Regions from separate parts of the Mediterraneibacter faecis genome, predicted to be linked through region 2. Evidence: predicted binding sites of a transcription regulator. Region 2 holds the regulator's gene; each other region holds the start of a gene.
The links. Region 2 encodes Rex, which represses fermentation and respiration genes when NADH is low (regulators of the CRP and FNR family bind a similar motif). Its sites were predicted from a motif close to ATTGTTAANTANTTAACAAT; they were not measured.
Positions count from the first base shown of each region.

Region 1: a site for Rex is predicted at 3,363-3,382, ahead of adhE (bifunctional acetaldehyde-CoA/alcohol dehydrogenase). Genes of this name have one in related genera too.
Region 3: a site for Rex is predicted at 4,331-4,350, ahead of gap (type I glyceraldehyde-3-phosphate dehydrogenase). Genes of this name have one in related genera too.

Region 1 is NZ_AP043803.1:2,632,357-2,640,142, reverse strand. It holds gene rpsM (30S ribosomal protein S13) at 1-120, shown strand, start outside; gene rpsK (30S ribosomal protein S11) at 155-550, shown strand; gene rpsD (30S ribosomal protein S4) at 647-1,240, shown strand; gene ACZ47Z_RS12580 (DNA-directed RNA polymerase subunit alpha) at 1,517-2,476, shown strand; gene ACZ47Z_RS12575 (bL17 family ribosomal protein) at 2,668-3,186, shown strand; gene adhE (bifunctional acetaldehyde-CoA/alcohol dehydrogenase) at 3,501-6,140, shown strand; gene ACZ47Z_RS12565 (aminoglycoside phosphotransferase family protein) at 6,475-7,230, shown strand; gene ACZ47Z_RS12560 (cell wall hydrolase) at 7,313-7,786, opposite strand, start outside.
Region 2 is NZ_AP043803.1:1,735,282-1,743,067, reverse strand. It holds gene ACZ47Z_RS08220 (2-isopropylmalate synthase) at 21-2,009, shown strand; gene ACZ47Z_RS08215 (ABC-F family ATP-binding cassette domain-containing protein) at 2,114-4,054, opposite strand; gene ACZ47Z_RS08210 (redox-sensing transcriptional repressor Rex) at 4,220-4,855, shown strand; gene ACZ47Z_RS08205 (bifunctional ADP-dependent NAD(P)H-hydrate dehydratase/NAD(P)H-hydrate epimerase) at 4,974-6,491, shown strand; gene alr (alanine racemase) at 6,495-7,661, shown strand.
Region 3 is NZ_AP043803.1:1,329,826-1,337,611, forward strand. It holds gene ACZ47Z_RS06155 (RrF2 family transcriptional regulator) at 131-592, shown strand; gene nifS (cysteine desulfurase NifS) at 668-1,858, shown strand; gene nifU (Fe-S cluster assembly scaffold protein NifU) at 1,932-2,375, shown strand; gene mnmA (tRNA 2-thiouridine(34) synthase MnmA) at 2,375-3,451, shown strand; gene ACZ47Z_RS06175 (histidinol-phosphatase HisJ family protein) at 3,448-4,269, shown strand; gene gap (type I glyceraldehyde-3-phosphate dehydrogenase) at 4,427-5,446, shown strand; gene ACZ47Z_RS06185 (phosphoglycerate kinase) at 5,602-6,801, shown strand; gene tpiA (triose-phosphate isomerase) at 6,889-7,638, shown strand.

The DNA of each region.
Region 1 (7,786 bases), 900 kb from region 2:
ATCGGATGCTACCGTGGAATCCGTCACAGAAAAGGACTTCCGGTACGTGGACAGAAAACTAAGACTAATGCAAGAACATGCAAAGGTCCTAAGAGAACTGTAGCAAATAAGAAGAAATAATATCGTATAAAATAAAGAAAGTAGGTTAGTTTAAATGGCTAAGAGAGTTGCGAAAAAAGTAACAAAAAAACGTGTCAAGAAAAACGTTGAACGCGGACAGGCACATATTCAGTCATCATTCAACAATACAATTGTTACACTGACTGACGCTCAGGGAAATGCTCTTTCATGGGCAAGTGCAGGCGGTCTGGGATTTAGAGGTTCAAGAAAATCTACTCCATATGCAGCACAGATGGCAGCTGAGACAGCAGCTAAGGCAGCATTAGTACATGGTCTTAAGACAGTAGATGTATTCGTAAAAGGACCGGGATCAGGAAGAGAAGCAGCAATCCGTGCACTTCAGGCATGCGGAATTGATGTAGTAAGCATCAAGGACGTAACACCGGTACCGCACAACGGATGTCGTCCACCGAAACGCAGAAGAGTGTAATTATACTCTGCTGTATGAGAAAAGCAGTTATTTAATAGTAAATGTTGACGCAGCGGCATGAGTACCGCTGGCATGTATAATATTAGGAGGATAGAAATGGCAGTAAATAGAGTTCCTGTTCTTAAAAGATGCCGTTCATTAGGAATGGATCCGATTTATCTCGGAATCAATAAGAAATCTAACAGACAGTTAAAAAGAGCAAACAGAAAGATGAGCGAGTATGGTCTTCAGCTTCGCGAGAAACAGAAAGCAAAATTCATCTACGGTGTTCTTGAAAAACCTTTCAGAAACTACTATGCAAAGGCAAAACAGCAGGAAGGAATGACAGGTGAAAACCTTATGATCATCCTTGAGTCAAGACTTGACAACGTTGTTTTCCGTCTTGGACTTGCTAGAACAAGAAAAGAAGCTAGACAGATCGTTGATCATAAGCACGTTCTTGTAAACGGCAAACAGGTTAACATCCCATCTTACCTTGTAAAGGCTGGAGATGTTATTGAAATCAAAGAGAACAAAAAAGGTTCACAGAGATACAAAGAGATTCTTGAAGCTACAGCTGGAAACATGGTACCAGAGTGGCTTGAGGCAGACGCTGAGAATCTTAGAGGTACAGTAAAAGAGCTTCCTAACAGAGAAGCAATCGATGTACCGGTTGACGAGATGCTTATCGTCGAGCTGTATTCTAAATAATAATTTGTAACTGTTCAGAGCCAAGCAAAATTTCATAAAACAGCTATAAAATGCTTGCATTTTTAAGACTGTTTTTGAAATTTTATTTGGCGGATACGCCACACCGACGAAATGCGTAGCATTTTGGAGGTTGGCTCTGAACATTTACAATAATTATGATTTGAAAGGATTGCGCAGGCATTTATGCAGGGCAATCCTAACTAATCTGAATAAGTTGATTAGATACAGTTTTGTACCCCCTCAACATATATTAAGCCCATAAGGAGGGTCTGTGTAGTGTTTGATTTTAATAAACCGAATATTGAAATTACAGATGTTTCAGATGACAAGAAATACGGAAGATTTGTCGTAGAACCGCTGGAGAGAGGATACGGAACTACGCTTGGTAACGCGCTGAGAAGAATTATGCTTTCTTCCCTGCCGGGAGCAGCAATCAGTTCTGTGAAAATCGACGGTGTACTGCACGAGTTCAGTTCCATCCCGGGTGTTAAAGAAGATGTGACAGAGATCATCATGAACTTGAAATCTCTGGCTATCAAGAACACATCTGAGTCTGATGAAGTGAAGACAGCTTATATCGAGTTCGAAGGAGAAGGCGTTGTAACAGGTGCTGATATCCAGTGTGACTCTGATATTGAGATTGTAAACCCGGAGCAGGTAATTGCTACATTAAGCGGTGGCAAAGACAGCAAGCTTTATATGGAACTTACAATCACAAAAGGAAGAGGATATGTAAGCTCAGATAAGAATAAGACAGAAGATATGCCAATCGGTGTTCTTCCAATCGATTCTATCTACACACCGATCGATCGTGTTAACCTGACAGTTCAGGATACACGTGTAGGTCAGGTTACAGATTATGACAAACTGACACTTGATGTCTGGACAAAAGGTACAATGGCTCCTGATGAGGCTGTCAGCCTTGCAGCAAAAGTGTTAAGTGAGCATCTGAAACTCTTCATCGACCTGTCAGAGGTAGCTCAGCAGGCAGAAGTTATGATTGAGAAAGAGGATGACGAGAAAGAAAAAGTTCTTGAGATGAGCATTGATGAACTTGAGCTTTCTGTTCGTTCTTACAATTGTCTGAAGAGAGCCGGAATCAACACAGTTGAAGAGCTCACAAACAAGACTCCGGAAGACATGATGAAGGTTCGTAACCTTGGTCGTAAGTCTCTCGAAGAAGTTCTTGCAAAACTGAAAGAACTCAATCTGGAACTGAACCACGGAGAAGAATAATATTCTATATCCGTACTATGATAAATTATCAGGACACTCATGTCCTGCACAGGCTGTGATTACAGTTTCGTGAATTGCAGCCCGCTGAAGATTGAATATCCTGGTGGTAAGCCCGAAGAGCACAGCAGGAGCATTTGATTAGTAAGCCCGAAGATGCATAACCAAATGTTAATTAATGGAGGAAATTTGAAATGGCAAAGTATAGAAAACTTGGCAGAACAGCAAGCCAGAGAAAAGCTTTACTTAGAAACCAGGTAACAGCACTTCTTAACAACGGAAAGATCGTTACAACAGAAGCTAAGGCAAAAGAGATTCGTAAGCAGGCAGAAAGCCTGATCGCTCTTGCTGTAAAAGAGAAAGATAACTTCGAAGAAGTTACAGTAATGGCTAAAGTAGCACGTAAAGATGCTGATGGCAAACGTGTGAAAGAAGTTGTTGACGGTAAGAAAGTTACTGTTTATGACGAAGTTGAGAAGACAATCAAAAAAGATAAGCCAAGCAGACTGCACGCTAGACGTCAGATGCTGAAAGTTCTCTTCCCTGTTAAAGAAGGCGAGAAGAGAAACATGAAAGATGTTGACATGGTTGCAAAACTCTTTGATGAGATCGCTCCAAAATATGCTGATCGTAACGGTGGTTACACAAGAATCGTAAAGATTGGTCAGCGTAAAGGTGACGCAGCTATGGAAGTTCTGATCGAGCTTGTTTAATTTGATAATATAGCTGATTTTTGACTCTCATATAGGACAGAAATGTCCTGTATGGGAGTTTTTTGCATATTACTAAAGTGTTTTTCATAGTTAAAATTGTCAAGTAAAAATTTGCTTTTGTGAAAACTGCACAAATGATGTTAAAAAAATAACGTTAAAACTTTAACAACTGGTACATTGACAATTAATTAACGAACTAGTATACTAATACCTGTAATCGGGAAACATAAAAACAACCCGATCGGATAAAACTTGCAGGTTACGAAAACAGTGACTATAAAAATGATTTATTCAAGTACAGGAGGAATACTCAGATGGCAAAGAAAGAGGCGGCAAAAACTGTAGAGACAAAGACAGTAAACACCGGATTCATTGATAACGTTGAAGCTCTTGAAGCAAAAATGAAAGAGATGCGCGAGGCACAGAAAATCTTCGCTACATTTACACAGGAGCAGGTTGACAAAATCTTCTATGAAGCAGCTATGGCAGCAAACAAGCAGCGTATCCCGCTTGCAAGACTTGCAGTAGAAGAGACTCAGAGAGGTATTCTCGAGGATAAGGTTATCAAAAACCATTACGCAGCAGAGTATATTTACAACGCATACAAAGATACAAAGACATGTGGTGTTGTAGAAGAAGATAAGGCATTTGGAATCAAAAAGATCGCAGAGCCAATCGGACTTGTTGCGGCAGTTATCCCTACAACAAACCCGACATCAACAGCAATTTTTAAAACACTGATCTGCTTAAAGACAAGAAATGCAATCATCATCAGCCCACATCCGGCTGCTAAAGCATCTACAATCGCAGCAGCTAAAGTTGTTCTTGATGCAGCAGTGAAAGCAGGAGCTCCGGAAGGAATCATCGGTTGGATCGATGCTCCATCACTGGAACTTACAAACACAGTAATGAGAGATGCAGATATCATCCTTGCAACAGGTGGTCCTGGAATGGTTAAAGCAGCTTACTCTTCAGGAAAGCCGGCACTCGGAGTTGGAGCTGGTAACACACCGGTTATCATCGACGATACAGCAGATGTAAGAATGGCAGTTAACTCAATCATCCACTCTAAGACATTTGATAATGGTATGATCTGTGCTTCTGAGCAGTCTGTAACAGTACTTGAAAGCGTATATGAGGAAGTTAAGAAAGAATTCCAGTACAGAGGATGCTACTTCCTGAAACCAGGTGAGGAGCTTGACAAAGTTCGTAAGACAATCATCATCAACGGTGCACTGAACAGCAAGATCCCAGGAAAATCAGCTTATGAAATCGCTCAGATGGCAGGCGTTGATGTACCGAAGAATACAAAGATCCTGATCGGAGAAGTTGAATCTGTAGATATTTCAGAAGAATTTGCACATGAGAAATTATCACCGGTACTTGGTATGTACAAAGCTAAAACATTTGATGAGGCTCTTGAGAAAGCAGCTCAGCTTGTAGCAGACGGTGGATATGGACATACATCTTCACTCTACGTACATCCGGCAGAGACAGAGAAGATTGCAAAACATGCAGCAGCAATGAAGACTTGCCGTGTACTGATCAACACACCTTCTTCTCACGGTGGAATCGGAGACCTTTATAACTTCAAGATGGCTCCGTCCCTTACACTTGGATGTGGATCATGGGGTGGAAACTCTGTATCAGAGAACGTAGGAGTAAAACATCTGCTTAACATCAAGACAGTTGCAGAGAGGAGAGAAAATATGCTGTGGTTCAGAACACCTGAGAAAGTTTACTTCAAGAAAGGTTCTATGCCGGTTGCACTGGATGAGCTTGGAACAGTAATGCATAAGAAGAAAGCATTTATCGTAACAGACTCCTTCCTTTACAAGAACGGATATGTAAAACCGATTGAAGATAAATTAGATGAAATGGGAATCCAGCATACATGCTTCTTCGAAGTAGCACCAGACCCGACACTTCAGTGTGCACGCAAGGGTGTTGACCAGATGAGACAGTTCGAGCCAGATACAATCATCGCTCTTGGTGGTGGATCTGCAATGGACGCAGGTAAGATCATGTGGATCATGTATGAGCATCCGGAAGCAAACTTCGAAGATATGGCTATGGACTTCATGGACATCCGTAAGAGAGTATTTACATTCCCTAAGATGGGAGAGAAAGCTTACTTCATAGCTATCCCAACATCTTCAGGAACAGGTTCTGAGGTAACACCATTCGCAATCATCACAGACGCTGACACAGGTGTTAAATGGCCAATCGCTGACTACGCTCTGCTTCCAAACATGGCAATCGTAGACGTAGACAACATGATGACACAGCCGAAGGGACTGACAAGTGCTTCAGGTATCGACGTTATGACACATGCAATCGAGGCATATGTATCTATCATGGCAACAGATTACACAGATGGTCTTGCTATGAAGGCTGTTAAGCTTGTATTCGAGAACCTTCCATCTGCATACGAGAACGGAGCAAACGATCCGAAGGCTCGTGAAGAGATGGCAAACGCTTCCTGTATGGCTGGTATGGCATTCGCAAATGCATTCCTTGGTGTTAACCACTCCATGGCTCATAAGCTTGGTGCTTTCCACCACCTGCCGCACGGTGTTGCTAACGCAGTAATCCTTACAGAGGTTATGAGATACAATGCAGCAGAAGTTCCGACAAAGATGGGAACATTCTCACAGTATCAGTACCCACATGCACTTGCAAGATACGCAGAACTCGGACGCTTCGCAGGATGCACAGGTAAAGATGATAAAGAAGTATTTGAGAACTTCATCGCTAAACTTGAAGAACTCAAAGAGAAGATCGGAATCAAGAAGACAATCAAAGATTACGGCATTGATGAGAAGTACTTCCTTGACACACTTGATGAAATGTCAGAGCAGGCATTCAACGATCAGTGTACAGGAGCTAACCCAAGATACCCACTCATCCAGGAGATCAAAGATCTGTACCTGAAATGCTACTACGGAAAATAAATCGCATTGCATAAGCAGGCATATGACCGTTAGAATCTAAAATATACGAAGAGAGACAGAATGATGTTGAAAAGCATTGTTCTGTCTCTTTTTTACGTGAGCAACGAGCTAAAGCTTATGATTGTTAATAAATAGACAATATATAAGAGACAAAAAATCTTGTTAAAAACTGCACAAACTTGCTCTAAAGGGGTTTTATTTCTAAAAATTGTGAGATATAATGACATCATCAAAACAAAGTAAGAGCCGTAAGGCAAAAGGAACAGCCCCGCAGAGCTGAGATAAAACAAGAGCAGACAAGAAGGAGCGTTCAAGATATAAGGAGGTCTATATTATGAAGTTAGAAGAAAAAAATCTCATCGTGAAACGTGCTTACAAATCAGTCTATAAATGTGATGATTGTATCGTGAAAGTTTTTAATGAAGGACATCCGAAGTCAGATGTATTTAATGAGGCTCTGAATACTGCAAGAGTGGAAGAGACAGGTCTGGACATTCCGAAGGTAAAAGAAGTAACTCAGATTGATGGAAAGTGGGCAATTGCTATTGAGTACAAAGCAGGTAAGACACTTGAGGACATGATGGAATCTGATATGAAGAATCTGGAAAAATATATGGAAGACTTTGTTGATCTCCAGTTACAGGTTCAGAGTAAGAAATCACCGCTTCTGAAAGGAATGAAAGATAAATTAGCTCGTCAGATCAATGGATTGAAAGATCTTGATGCGACTACACGTTATGAACTTCTGACAAGACTTGAGAGTATGCCAAAGCATAATAAAGTATGTCACGGAGACTTTAATCCGAGTAATGTGATCGTAGGAAAGAATGGAAAGATGACTGTAGTTGACTGGGCTCATGCAACACAGGGAAATGCAAGTGCAGATGCAGCAATGACATATTTGCTTTTCGCACTGAAAGATCAGAAAGTAGCAGATCTCTATCTGAAATTGTTCTGCAAGAAGAGTGATACAGCAATGCAGTATGTACAGCAGTGGCTTCCGATTGTGGCAGCAGCACAGTTATCTAAAGAAAATGAACTTGAAAAAGATTTTCTGATGAGATGGATTGATGTTGTTGATTATCAGTAGAAAATAGAGTTGTTTCTAAAAAAGAAGCGCTGGAAGATGAAAATGAAATCTTCCGGCGCTTCTTAATCTTCTTTTTATTATTTTACCAACTTGTAAAGAAAACGTTATCGCCAATTACAACACCGGTTCTGCTTGTCGATGGTGCGTACAGGAAGTAATAACAGTCGGCTACGGCAGCAAGACGAGCTCCGTTGATCGCATCCTGTGCAACCTGGATAGAAAGACTTCGTGGACCTTGCTTTAATACACGGTCTAAGGAACCTGTCCATACAGGAGCAAACTGTCCTTGGGCATAGATGACATCATGAATAGAATTCGGAAAGCGACTGCTATATACACGATTCATAATGACTGTAGCAACTGCAAGCATAGAGTCGTAATCATAGTGGGCCTCACATTGCAGGATTGCTGCAAGAAGTGTAAGGTCATCAGACGCAATGGCAGATCCGGAACTATTGGAGCCACCAGAAGAACTTGAACTTCCGGAGGATGAGGAACCTGAATTGCCGGAGTTCCCAGAGGAACTGGAAGTATTCGCTTTGTTCGCACTGGCAGC
Region 2 (7,786 bases):
ATATAAGAGAGGTACACATTATGGAAAACTGGAGGAAATACGAAAAGACTTACTTTATGCCACCTGAGCCATGTTATGACTGGGTAAAGAAAGATTCAATTGACAAAGCACCAATCTGGTGCAGTGTTGACTTGAGAGATGGTAACCAGGCACTTATCGAGCCGATGAGTCTGGATGAAAAGTTGGAATTCTTCCAGCTGCTTGTGGATGTAGGATTCAAGATGATCGAAGTCGGATTCCCAGCTGCGTCTGAGACGGAATATCAGTTTTTAAGAACATTGATCGAGCAGAACATGATTCCGGATGACGTTACGATCCAGGTTCTGACACAGGCAAGAGAGCATATTATCAGAAAAACATTTGACGCTGTCAAAGGTGCTCCACATGCTATTATCCATGTATACAATTCAACATCTGTTGCACAGAGAGAACAGGTATTTAAGAAAGATAAAGAGCAGGTAAAACAGATTGCAATTGACGGTGCAAAACTTTTGAAAGAGTTAGCAGAAGAAACAGATGGAAACTTTACGTTCCAGTACAGCCCGGAAAGTTTTCAGGGAACAGAAGTTGACTATGCCTTAGAAGTCTGCAATGCAGTTCTTGAGATCTGGCAGCCAACAGCTGACAACAAAGCAATTATCAACCTGCCTACAACAGTGGAAAATGCTATGCCTCATGTATTCGCAAGTCAGGTAGAGTATTTTAACAAGCATCTGCGCGACAGAGAGAATGTAATTCTTTCTCTGCACCCGCACAATGACAGAGGATCAGGAGTTTCAGATGCTGAGCTCGGAATCCTTGCCGGTGCTGATAAAATCGAAGGAACATTGTTCGGAAACGGAGAGAGAACAGGTAACGTAGATATTATTACACTTGCAATGAATATGTTTTCTCAGGGTGTGAATCCGGGACTTGATTTCTCTAATATGAGTGACATTTGTGAAATCTATGAACGCGTAACAAGAATGAAAGTTTCTCCGCGCCAGCCATATGCAGGAGATCTTGTATTTACAGCATTCTCCGGTTCACATCAGGATGCGATTGCGAAAGGTATGACCTGGAGAGAGGAGCATGACTGTCAGACATGGACTGTTCCATATCTCCCGATCGATCCACAGGATGTTGGCAGAAGATACGATTCCGATGTAATTCGTATTAACAGCCAGTCAGGAAAGGGTGGCGTAAACTATATCCTGAAGCAGAGCTTTGGAATCAGCTTACCGGAAAAGATGAGAGAAGAAGTCGGATATCTTATAAAAGATGTTTCCGACAAGGCTCACGAAGAACTTACACCAGACAATGTATATCATATCTTTGAAGACCATTACATCAATGCGAAACCAATTTTCAGTGTTGATGAATGCCACTTTAAACAAGAAGATGGAATTGTCGCAGAAGCAACGATTCACCACAATGGAAGCAACCGCAAGATCACAGGTGTTGGAAACGGACGTCTGGATGCTGTCAGCAATGCAATCAAGCATTATTTTGATATCGAGTTTGAACTTGCATTTTACGAGGAGCATTCTTTGACAAAAGGATCTTCTTCCAGAGCTGTTGCTTATGTCGGTGTTATTTCCAACAAGAAGCGTTACTGGGGTGTCGGAGTTGATGCCGATATTATCAAAGCATCTATTGAAGCACTCGTTGTTGCAGTGAATAAATTGGATAGCGTACAGAGATCCCAGACATGCAAGGATGAAAGATTATTAGATATTACAAATTATATTTACGCAAATTATAAAGAAGTTACATTGGACGATCTTGCTGAGAAGTTCTTCCTTTCAAAACCATATTTGTCAAAATACATTAAAGAAAAATCAGGAATGACATTTGGGGATATTCTGAAAGAAATCCGTATGAAAAAGGCAAGAGCAATGCTTAAGAGCAGCAGTGCAACTGTAGAAAGTATTGCAGAATCTGTGGGATATCAGAATGTAGAGCATTTTAACAGAACATTTAAAAAACTGTATAATATCACACCGGTACAGTATAGAAACAAACCTTGATCCCAATTCGAGTTTGACTAAATTTAAAAATGTAATCTTAAAACAAATCGCCTGACAGTTACCATAAGTAGTAGCTGTCAGGCGATTACTGTTATGCAGATTCATTATTCTGCTAATTCTTCCCACAATGCATACAATTCTTCTAATCTTGCTTCATTTGCAGCACGTTCTGTTGAAAGTTTCTGGCACTCAATAGAGTTCGAATAAACTTCCTCTTTCGTCAGTTCCTCGTCAATCTCTGTGTTGCGATCTTCAAGTTTTGCGATTTCTTCTTCTGTTTTCTTCAACTCATTTTTACGTTTACGTTCACGTGCCTGCTGTTCCTTCTGTTCCTGCCAGCTTAATTTTGAATCCGAAGCAGGAGTGGATGCAGCAGAATCACCTGAATTGGATACATTTTCTGCATTTGTTTCATTTCCAGAAGCATAAGCAAGTGTCAGTGCTTCTTTTTTCTCCAGATAATAATCGTAGTTTCCGATGTAATTAACAAATGTCTGATTCACCAGTTCAAGGATCCGGGAGGCGGTCTGATTGATAAAATAACGGTCATGGGATACATAAAGTATCGTTCCGCTGTAGTTATTTAATGCTTCTTCCAGAATTTCTTTGGAAGTAATATCCAGATGGTTGGTTGGCTCATCAAGGATTAGAAAATTTGCTTCCGAAAGCATAAGTTTGGCAAGTGATACGCGGCCTTTTTCTCCACCGCTTAATGTATGAATTTCTTTGAACACTTCATCTCCGGTAAACTGGAATGCAGCGAGTGTATTTCTGATCTGTGTATTGGTAAGATCAGGATAGTCATCAGAAATCTCATCAAAAATGGTCTTATCATCATGAAGTACGTGATGTTCCTGGTCGTAATAACCAATCGTCACTTTGGATCCAAGTGTGAATTCACCCTGATCCGCTGCAATTACCTGATTAATAATCTTTAAAAGTGTTGTCTTTCCGGTTCCATTATCACCAATCACAGCGACATGTTCGCCACGTTTGATTTCAAAACTGATATCATGGAAGAGAACCTGACTGTCAAATTGCTTTGAGAGATGTTCCACTGTAAGAACATCATTTCCGCTGATCTGCGATGGTTCCAGCGTAAAATGCATTTCTTTCGTACTGTCAACCGGTTTGTCCAATGGCGTAATCCTGTCAAGCATTTTCTCACGACTCTCTGCACGTTTGATTGATTTTTCACGATTGAAAGACTTTAATTTTTCAATAACTGCCTGCTGATGTTTGATCTCACGCTGCTGATTCATGTATTCTTTCAGCTGTGCATCTCGGATCTGCTGTTTTTTCATTGCATAATCTTTATAATTTCCAAGGTACATGCGAACCTGTGCATTATCAATCTCAACAACTTTTGTAACAACACGATTCAGGAAATAACGGTCATGAGAGACGATAAATACAGCTCCGGAATAATTGATCAGATATGTTTCCAGCCAGGCAATGGAATTCAGATCCAAGTGGTTTGTCGGCTCGTCAAGCAGGAGGATATCCGGACTTGTAAGAAGTAATTTCCCGAGAGAAACACGGGTCTTCTGACCTCCTGAAAGTGTATCTGTCTGTTTATTAAAATCATCTTCCGTAAACCCAAGTCCCTTTAATACACCTGTAATCTCGCTTTCGCAGGCATAACCGTTTCTTGCATCAAATTCGGACTGTAGACGGTTGTAGGTCTCCAGGCGGTTCTGCAATTCCTCGCCTTCCAAATGCTTCAGTTCATGTTCGATGGAACGAATCTGAGCTTCCATTGCAAAAATATCCGCTTTTGCACTTTTCACTTCCTCATAAATGGTATTTCCGGATTTTAAATCCTGACGCTGCGCAAGATAACCGAGTGTCTTTCCTTTCGCGAGAATAACATCTCCACCATCAAGAGGTTCTTCTCCGATGATCATCTTAAGGATTGTTGATTTTCCGGCGCCGTTCACACCGACAAGAGCAGCTTTCTCACGATCTTCGATATGAAAGGAGCCGTCTCGTACAATTTCGTGTTCCCCAAACGCTTTTTCTATATTGTGACATGCGAGTATCATATGTTTTCACCTCGTTTTTTGACTTCTAACATTATCATTATATAGAAAAATGTCGAAAATACAAGGAAAATATATGGATTTTAAGGGTTTTTGCAAAACAAAAGTTTGACAGAACTTTAACTCTTTTATATAATAAAGAGTAGTTTAAGAGTGGAGGGCTAAAAATTGGAACAGAGAAAGATATCACGTGCAGTCATTTCCAGACTTCCGAGATACTACAGATATCTAGGAGATCTGCTGGAGGCTGGCGTAGAGAGAATTTCATCCAGTGACCTGAGTAAGAAGATGCATGTAACGGCTTCACAGATACGTCAGGATTTGAATAATTTCGGTGGTTTCGGCCAACAGGGATACGGATACAATGTGAAATATCTTTATACAGAGATTGGCAAGATTTTGGGATTGGATAGAAGTCATAATTTTATTATCATTGGTGCCGGTAATTTAGGACAGGCACTGGCAAACTATGCTTCTTTCGAAAGAAGCGGATTTATTCTGAAAAGTCTTTTCGATGTGAATCCTCGACTGGAAGGCGTAACGATCAGAGGGATTCCTGTGCGTATGGTTGATGAACTAGAAGATTTTCTTAAGAATAATGACATTGAAATTGCTGCACTGACACTTCCAAAATCGAAAGCAATTGAAGTTGCTGATATTCTGGTAGATAACGGTGTGAAGGGAATCTGGAATTTTGCACATACGGACCTTTCCCTTCCAAAGGATGTGGTCGTTGAGAATGTACATTTATCTGACACACTGATGAAGTTATCTTACAACCTTTGTCAGCAGGATAAAGAATAGAATCTGGCAGGCTGCAAGGATGCTGCGGGACCAACCGACGAAAGGAGGTTCCGCAGCATCTGTTCATGTTAAAGGAATGTAACGGAATGTAAAGTGATAGAAAGGTCAGGCGATAAGCATGAGATATCTTCCAAATGGGAAGCAGATGAGTGAAGCTGATGCACACACAATTCATAAAATTGGGATTCCATCCCTTGTACTTATGGAACGTGCAGCACTTCAGATTGTCGAGACAATGCATAAGAAAAATATTTCCACAGAAAAAAGTCTGATTGTTTGTGGAAGCGGCAACAATGGTGGAGACGGATTTGCAGTAGCAAGGCTCTTAACCGAACAGGGAAAGCATGCAGATGTACTATTTGCAGGGAGAGAAGCTTCTTTAAGTGAAGAATGTCGATGTCAGAAACAGATTGTCGAAAATATGGGGATTTCTGTATTCACAGAATTCCCGGATGAAGAATATACTGTAATAATTGATGCTGTATTTGGTGTTGGACTCTGCCGTGAAATCACAGGACATTATAAAGATGTGATCGACTGGATGAATCTTCAGGATGCAGAAAAAGTTGCTGTTGATATTCCATCCGGAATCTGTGCTGCAACAGGAAAGATTCTTGGGACAGCATTTCGAGCCGACCTTACAGTATGTATGGCATGTGTAAAATTAGGTTGTGAGCTTTTCCCTGGCAAGTCGTATGCAGGAGAGAGCATTCCGGTTGCGATTGGAATTGATCCGAAATATTTTTCGAATCACCTGGATGTTTGTTATACCTTTGACAAAAATGATCTTGGAAAACTTCTTCCTTCGAGAATGATGAATTCGCACAAGGGAAGTTATGGAAAAGTTCTTATGATCACCGGAAGTCCCGGGATGGCTGGTGCTGCATTTTTTTCTGCCTGTGCTGCCTATACAGTTGGTGCCGGTCTAGTACAGATTTATACAGCAAGTGAAAACCGTCTGGCACTGCAGGAACTTCTTCCGGAGGCAATCATATCCTGCTATGATTCTTATGATGACAGTCAACTGTCTCATCTTCTTGACTGGGCTGATGTGGTTTGTATTGGCTGTGGACTTGGAATGGGACAGATTTCCGAAAAGATATTGAAAAATGTATTGAAAAAGGTATCTTGTCCATGTGTCATAGATGCCGATGGACTTAATTTACTGAGCAGGAATATAGAGTTATTAAATCAATGTTGTGCACCTGTGATTTTAACTCCACATATGAAAGAAATGTCAAGGCTGACCGGATGGAGTATTGATACGATCATGGAAGATCGCTTCCAGGCACTTGATCAGATCATAAAACAATCCGGACCGGATACAAAATCATCCATAATCTGTGTGTTAAAAGACAGTCGTACTGTTGTCGCACAGACAAATCGGCAGAAATTTGTAAATCTCGCTGGTAATAACTCTATGGCAAAAGGTGGTTCCGGAGACGTTCTTGCCGGAACGATTGCAGGACTTCTTGCACAGCATATGGCACCATTCGAAGCCGCTGCTGTGGGAGTTTTCCTACATGCCTGTGGTGGAGATGAAGCGAAAAAGAGCAAAGGAAGTTACAGCGTATTAGCCAGAGACCTGATTCAGGGTATGGCCGATGCAATGAAAAATGCAAAGGAGTGCAGATAAATTATGAAACAGTATAACAGAGTATGTGCCAGGATCAATCTGGACGCAATTGCATATAATATGGAACAGATGAAAAATCGCATTGGTCAGGAGGGACGTTTAATAGCTGTTATCAAGACGGATGCATACGGACACGGAGCAGTTCCTCTTGCGGAAATGTTTGAGGAAACGTCTTATATCTGGGGTTACGCTGTAGCATGCATGGGAGAAGCAAGAACTTTAAGAGCACATGGAATCAAGAAACCAATCTTGATTCTTGGCTGTGTTTTTCCTGATGAGTATGAAGAAATGGTTGAAAAAGAAATCCGTGCAGCAGTTTATACAGAAGAGATGGCCAAGGGAATGGCTGAGGCTGCCGTAAGGTCAGGAAAGACCGCATTTCTTCACATAAAAATTGATACAGGAATGGGACGAATTGGATTCAAAGTAAGCAAAGAGAGTGTTGAGACAATTTCCAGAATCAGCAAACTTCCTAATATTAAAATGGAAGGAATGTTCACACACTTTGCAAAGGCAGATGAATTTGACAAGTCTTATACATTTGCCCAACATGAAAAATTCCTCTGGATGAAAGAACAGTTAGAAAAAAATGGAGTTCAGATTTCCTATTATGATTGTGATAACAGTGCCGGAATTATTGATTTTCCGGATATGAAGCATGATCTTGCCAGAGCCGGGATCTCTATTTATGGAATGTATCCGTCAGATGAAGTGAAAAAAGATGCTGTTGACCTGAAACCGGCATTGGAATTAATCAGCCATATCAGCTTTGTAAAGGATGTGGAAAAAGGAACTTCCATCAGTTACGGTGGAACTTTCGTCGCGCCAAAGGAGATGCGGATTGCTACGATTCCCGTCGGATACGGTGACGGATATCCGCGTTCCCTTTCAAATAAAGGCTATGTTCTTATCCATGGAAAACGTGCAGACATTGTAGGAAGAGTCTGCATGGATCAGTTTATGGTAGATGTAACAGAGATTCCGGAAGCAAAATTCATGGATCCGGTTACTCTGGTCGGAAAAGACAAGGACGCCGTTATCCGTGTAGAAGATCTTTCTGATCTGAGTGGGAGATTCAATTATGAATTTGTCTGTGATCTGAGCAAACGTGTTCCGAGAGAGTATTATAAAAACGGTACGATCGTAAAACAGATTGATTATTTCGAATAACCGGAATAATTGAAAGAATCCGGTTGACATGCATACATCCGATAAAACCGGAGATACTTTAGTATGTTCTTAGAAAAAAACAAAAGGTTCTGAGAAGAATCAGAGAACAAATACGAAAAGTAACT
Region 3 (7,786 bases), 410 kb from region 2:
CCAGAAATGAACTTATTTTTAAACAACATATTCAAGAAACATCCTTGACAGAACGTAAGACTGGTGATATCCTACAAAAGGAAACCCTAGCATAATACTAGGAAAAGGAAAAGAAAAAGAAGGTGAAGATGTGAAACTGTCAACAAAGGGGAAATACGGATTGCGTGCCTTGATCGATCTGGCCCAATACAGTGAAGATTCTCCGGTTTCCATCACAAGTATTGCAAGACGTCAGGATATTTCAGAACGATATCTGGAACAATTGATGTCGAAGCTGAAAAAAGCAGGATTTGTCAAGAGTATCCGAGGTGCAAATGGTGGATATGTCTTAGCAAAGGAAGCAAAAGATATTTCTGTAGGAGATGTGCTTCGTGCACTGGAAGGAAATCTTGAACCAGTAGAATGCGCCGGACTTGATCCGGAAGGAGAATGCAAAGGTGCGGACAGCTGTGTGACAAAGTATGTGTGGAAACGAATCAATGATAGTATTAACCAGACAGTAGATGAAATCTGGCTGAACCAACTGGTGACAGAAAGTAAATGTCTTGGACATACAGACAATCATTTGGATTATACAAAGTGTAAAAACTGAAAAGAATCATTGTCTACAATTATTTGTGAACAGTAAGAAAACAAAGTAGATAAAATAAAAGTGAGGTAACAGGTAATGGGAAAATTAATTTATCTTGATAATGCAGCAACAACAAAGACAGCACCGGAAGTTGTGGATGCGATGCTCCCATATTTTACAGAGCATTTTGGCAACCCATCCAGTGTTTATGGTTTTGCGGCTGCGAATAAAGAAGTGATCACAAAACAGAGAGAAATCATAGCAAAAGCACTTGGTGCGAAGACAGAGGAGATTTATTTCACAGCTGGTGGTTCTGAATCTGATAACTGGGCGCTGAAAGCTACAGCTGAGGCTTATGAATCAAAGGGAAAACATATCATTACAACAAAGATTGAACATCATGCAATCCTTCATACAGGAGAATATCTCCAGAAGAGAGGATATGAAGTGACTTATCTGGATGTAGATGAGAATGGTATTGTCAGTCCGGAAGCTGTTGAAGCAGCGATCCGTCCGGATACAATTCTGGTCAGCGTAATGTTTGCAAACAATGAGATCGGAAGTATTCAGCCAATCAAAGAAATCGGAGAGATTGCACACAAACATGGAGTACTTTTCCATACAGATGCTGTCCAGGCGTTTGGTCAGGTACCGATCAATGTAGATGAGATGAATATTGATATGCTCAGTTCCAGTGGACATAAACTGAACGGACCAAAGGGAATCGGTTTCCTTTATATCAGAAAAGGTGTGAAGATCCGCTCCTTCGTCCATGGTGGAGCACAGGAGAGAAAGCGCCGTGCAGGAACAGAGAATGTACCTGGAATCGTTGGACTTGGAAAAGCAGTTGAACTTGCAATGGCTTCTATGGATCAGAGAATGAAACAGGAGACAGAACTCCGCGATTATGCAATCTCCAGAATTGAGAAAGAGATTCCATATTGCAGACTGAACGGAGACCGTGTGAAACGTCTTCCGAATAACATTAACTTCAGCTTCCAGTTTGTAGAGGGTGAATCCCTCCTGATCATGCTGGATATGAAAGGAATCTGTGCATCCAGTGGTTCAGCTTGTACATCAGGCTCTCTGGATCCATCCCATGTCCTTCTTGCAATCGGACTGCCGCATGAGATCGCACATGGTTCCCTTCGTATGACACTTGGAGCTGATATAACAAAAGAAGATATCGACTATACAGTAGATCAGCTTAAAGAGATTGTTGCACATCTGCGCAGTATGTCTCCACTCTACGAAGATTTTATAAAAAAGCAGCAGAAGAATGCATAAGCCAGAATGACTTAAAAGAAAAATACAAACTAATTTTTGAATAAAAAGATAAACAAAATGGAGGAATTATATAATGTATACAGAAAAGGTAATGGATCATTTTCAGCATCCAAGAAATGTAGGAGAGATTGAGAACGCCAGCGGTGTAGGAACAGTTGGAAATGCAAAATGTGGAGATATCATGAGAATCTATCTTGACATTGATGACAACCAGATCATCCGCGATGTGAAATTCAAAACATTCGGATGTGGAGCAGCTGTTGCAACTTCCAGTATGGCAACAGAGATGGTTAAAGGGAAAAGCATTCAGGAAGCAATGGAAGTAACAAACAAAGCCGTTATGGAAGCTCTTGACGGACTTCCACCGGTAAAAGTTCACTGCTCTCTGCTTGCAGAAGAGGCAATCCATGCAGCACTCTGGGATTATGCAGAGAAACATGGGATTAAGATTGAAGGCCTGAAGAAACCAAAGTCAGATATTCACGAAGGTGAAGAAGCAGAGGAAGAGGAATATTAATGAGCAAAGGCAAAGTTGTTGTAGGTATGTCCGGAGGAGTTGACTCCTCTGTGGCAGCCTGGCTTTTAAAAGAACAAGGCTATGATGTGATCGGTGTGACAATGCAGATTTGGCAGGATGAGGAAAATGAAGTTCAAGAAGAAAACGGCGGCTGTTGTGGGCTCAGTGCGGTAGACGATGCAAGACGTGTTGCATCGTCTATTGGTATTCCGTATTATGTGATGAATTTTAAACAGGAATTCCAGAAAAATGTAATTGATTACTTTACAAAAGAATACCTGAACGGAAGAACACCTAATCCATGTATTGCCTGTAACCGCTATGTGAAATGGGAAGCTCTTTTGCAGAGAAGTCTTTCAATTGGAGCAGATTATATTGCAACAGGACATTATGCAAGGATTGATAAGCTCCCGAACGGAAGATATGCAATCCGCAGATCTGCAACGCTTGCGAAAGACCAGACTTATGCACTTTATAATCTGACACAGGAACAGCTGGAACATACATTGATGCCGGTTGGAAATTATTCAAAAGATCAGATCCGTGAGATGGCAGAAAAAATCGGACTGCAGGTGGCAAATAAACCGGATAGTCAGGATATCTGTTTTGTTCCGGATGGAGACTATGCATCTTTTATTGAAGAAAACGCAGATGCTCCGATTCGTCAGGGAAATTTCGTGACACCGGATGGGAAGATCCTTGGAAAACACAAAGGAATCATTCATTATACAGTAGGACAGCGTAAAGGACTTGGGCTTGCATTAGGGTATCCTGCATTTGTACTGGAGATACGTCCGGAGACAGATGAAGTTGTAATCGGAACGTATGAAGAATCATTGACGCATACACTGCGTGCCAATGAGTTGAATTTTATGAGCGTGGAAGATCTTACAGAACCGAAGCGTGTGTTTGCAAAGATTCGTTATAACCACAAAGGAGCCTGGTGTACCGTGGAGAAGACAGGAGAAGATGAGATTACCTGTATATTCGATGAACCAATCCGTGCAGTAACACCGGGACAGGCAGTTGTTCTGTATGATGGAGAATATGTATTAGGAGGCGGCACAATATTATGATAAGATGTGATGCCCACATGCATACAAGGTTTTCTGAGGATAGTGATGCATCCGTACATTCTATGCTTGATGCAGCAATAGAAAGGGGAATGGAAGCAGTCTGTATTACAGATCATCTGGATAAAGATTTCCCGCAGACTCCGGATTTTCCGGCAGGAGCATTTCTGTTTGATCTGGGAAACTATTTTCAGAGGTTGACACAGTTAAAAGAAGAATATCAGAAGAAACTGGAAGTCCGAATCGGTGTAGAGATCGGACTTCAGCCGCATCTGGGGGAATATTACCGGAATCTGACAGAGAAATATCCATTTGATTTTGTGATAGGATCAGTGCATCTGATTCATGGACAGGATCCGTATTATAGAACTTTTTTTGAAGGTCGAAGTGATGAGGAAGCTTATCAGGAAGCTTTTCAGGTGACGATAGAGAATTTGAAAAAGGTAAATTCTTTTGACAGCCTGGGACATCTGGACTACGTTGTCCGTTATGGAACGCATCAGGCGGAGGAATATTCCTATAAAAAGTATGCGGAAGAGATCGACGAAATTCTGAAAATTCTGATTGCACAGGGAAAAGGACTTGAGATGAATATGGCCGGGATGAAGTATGGGCTTGTATTTCCGAACCCACATCCGGATGTGATCAGAAGATATAGAGAACTCGGTGGTGAAATTGTCACAATTGGTGCAGATGCACACCGTCCGGAACATGTCGCTTTTGACTTTGACAAGGCTGGCGAGATACTTATAAGCTGTGGTTTTAGTTATTATGCAGAATTTAAGGGGCGGAAACCGATATTTAAGAGAATTGTTCCATAAAAATCGAATTATATGGATTTAAGGGTTGAATTTTTGTTTCTGTTTTAGTACAATGAATCTAGTTGATGAATATTTAACAATTATCGCTTTGTTAAATTCATCGCCATGGCTGGAGATACAGTCATAAATTTTTTAAACTTTTTAGGAGGAATTAATCATGGCAGTAAAAGTAGCGATTAATGGTTTTGGACGTATCGGACGTCTTGCTTTCAGACAGATGTTCGGAGCAGAAGGATATGAGGTAGTAGCAATCAACGACCTTACATCTCCTAAGATGCTTGCTCACTTATTAAAATATGACTCAACTCAGGGAACATACGCTCTTGCAGATACAGTAGAGGCAGGAGAGGATTCCATCACAGTTGACGGAAAAGAGATCAAGATCTACGCAAAAGCTAACGCAGCTGAGCTTCCTTGGGGAGAAATCGGTGTTGACGTTGTTCTGGAGTGTACAGGATTCTACACATCCAAAGCAAAAGCTCAGGCTCACATCGATGCAGGTGCTAAGAAAGTAGTTATTTCTGCTCCAGCTGGAAATGACCTTCCGACAATCGTTTACAATGTAAACCACGAGACACTTTCAAAAGATGAGAACATCATCTCTGCAGCTTCTTGTACAACAAACTGCCTGGCTCCGATGGCAAAAGCTCTTAACGACCTTGCAGCAATCAAGTCCGGTATCATGTGTACAATCCACGCTTACACAGGAGATCAGATGACACTTGATGGACCGCAGAGAAAAGGTGATCTTAGAAGATCTCGTGCAGCTGCAGTTAACATCGTACCAAACAGCACAGGTGCTGCTAAAGCAATCGGTCTTGTTATCCCAGAACTGAACGGAAAACTTATCGGATCTGCTCAGCGTGTTCCTACACCAACAGGTTCTACAACAATCCTTACAGCAGTAGTTGACGGAGAAGTTACAGTTGATCAGATCAACGAGGCTATGAAGGCTGCTTCCAACGAGTCCTTTGGATACAACACAGATCAGATCGTATCCAGCGATATCGTAGGAATGAGATATGGTTCACTGTTTGATGCTACTCAGACAATGGCTCTTCCAGTTGGCGATGGTACAACAGAGGTTCAGGTTGTTTCATGGTATGACAACGAGAACTCTTACACAAGCCAGATGGTAAGAACAATCAAATACTTTGGAAAACTTCTTGAGGCTTAATTCTTTTTGAGGAATTAGAATCTCAGAGATTTATCTGAATTATTGACTCACAATGGGGTCCGGTCTTATTGTAGGACCGGACCCCATTTTCTTTGTGCAGAACAGATTCTGCACGTGAAAGTGACAGGAAATAGAAATACAGGAGGCTATGAAAAATGGCAGCACTTAATAAAAAATCCGTAGATGATATCAATGTAAAAGGAAAAAGAGTTCTTGTAAGATGTGACTTCAACGTACCGCTTCAGGATGGAAAGATCACAGATGAGAACCGTATCGTGGCAGCTCTTCCTACAATCAAGAAGCTGATCGCTGATGGTGGCAAAGTAATTCTTTGCTCCCATCTTGGAAAACCGAAGGGAGAGCCGAAACCGGAACTTTCACTTGCACCGGTAGCAGTAAGACTTTCCGAGCTCCTTGGACAGGAAGTAAAATTTGCAGCTGATCCGGAAGTTGTAGGACCGAACGCAAAAGCAGCTGTTGAAGCTATGAAAGATGGAGATGTTATCCTTCTTGAAAATACACGTTACAGAGCAGAAGAGACAAAGAATGGTGAAGCATTCAGCAAAGACCTTGCTTCTCTTTGCGATGTATTTGTAAACGATGCATTCGGAACAGCTCATAGAGCACACTGCTCTAACGTAGGTGTTACACAGTTTGTTGACACAGCAGTTGTTGGATATCTTATGCAGAAAGAAATCGATTTCCTTGGAAACGCAGTAGAGAATCCGGAAAGACCATTCGTTGCAATCCTTGGAGGATCTAAAGTATCCAGTAAGATTTCCGTAATCAACAACCTTCTTGACAAAGTTGACACACTGATCATTGGTGGCGGAATGTGCTATACATTTACAAAAGCTCAGGGCGGTAATGTAGGAAATTCCCTTCTTGAGGAAGATTACTTACAGTATGCACTTGACATGGTTAAGAAAGCAGAGGAGAAAGGTGTTAAACTTCTTCTTCCAGTAGATGCTGTTGCAGCAGATGCTTTCTCTAACGATGCAAATACAAAAGTTGTAGCTCAGAACGAGATCCCGGACGGATGGATGGGTCTTGATATCGGACCTAAGACAGCTGAGATGTTCGCTGATGCTGTTAAATCTGCGAAGACAGTTGTATGGAACGGACCAATGGGATGCTTCGAGATGCCAAAATTCGCTGATGGAACAAAGGCAGTCGCAGAAGCACTTGCCAACACAGATGCTGTAACAATCATCGGTGGTGGAGATTCTGCAGCAGCTGTTAACCAGCTTGGATATGGTGACAAGATGACACATATCTCTACAGGTGGTGGAGCTTCTCTTGAATTCCTCGAAGGAAAAGAACTTCCGGGAGTAGCGGCAGCTAACGATAAATAATAAGAATCTGTAATTACAGATCAGAAGAAACCCGTGTTGTTACATTTTACACGGGTTCTGAATATAAAATTCAAGGAGATAAGAACAATGGCAAGAAAGAAAATTATTGCAGGAAACTGGAAAATGAACAAAACTCCAAGCGAGGCAGTTGCACTTGTAGAAGAGTTAAAACCACTCGTAGCTAACGAAGACGTAGATGTCGTATTCTGCGTACCTGCTATCGATATCGTACCAGTTGTAGAGGCTGCAAAAGGAACAAACATCCAGGTAGGAGCTGAGAACATGTACTTCGAGGAGAGTGGAGCTTACACAGGTGAGATTTCCCCGAATATGCTTGTAGATGCAGGTGTTAAATATGTAGTTCTCGGACATTCTGAGAGAAGAGAGTACTTCGGTGAGACAAACGAAGATGTAAATAAGAAAATCCTGAAAGCATTTGAGCATGGTATTACACCAATCATGTGCTGCGGAGAGACTCTTCAGCAGAGAGAGCAGGGCGTGACAATGGACTTCATCCGTCAGCAGGTTAAGGTTGGATTCCAGGGTGTTACAGCAGACCAGGCTAAGACAGCAGTTATCGCTTATGAGCCAATCTGGGCGATCGGAACAGGTAAGACAGCTACAACAGAGCAGGCTGAAGAAGTTTGTGCAGGAATCCGTGCATGCATTGCTGAAGTATATGATGAAGCTACAGCAGAAGCAATCCGTATCCAGTACGGCGGATCTGTAAACGCAGCTACAGCTCCAGAACTGTTTGCACAGGCTGACATCGATGGAGGTCTTGTAGGTGGAGCTTCCCTTAAGGCTGACTTCGGAAAGATCGTTAACTACAAATAATAAGATCTAAGGCTGTTTCATTATAACAGATAATTAAGAAAGGTCATCTGGTCAGAAAGATATTTATATTGCCGGGCACAGGTAGTGCAGACAGTAGCGATATAGATAGCAATTCTGACAGGATGGCCTTTTTTCTTGACTTTGAAAA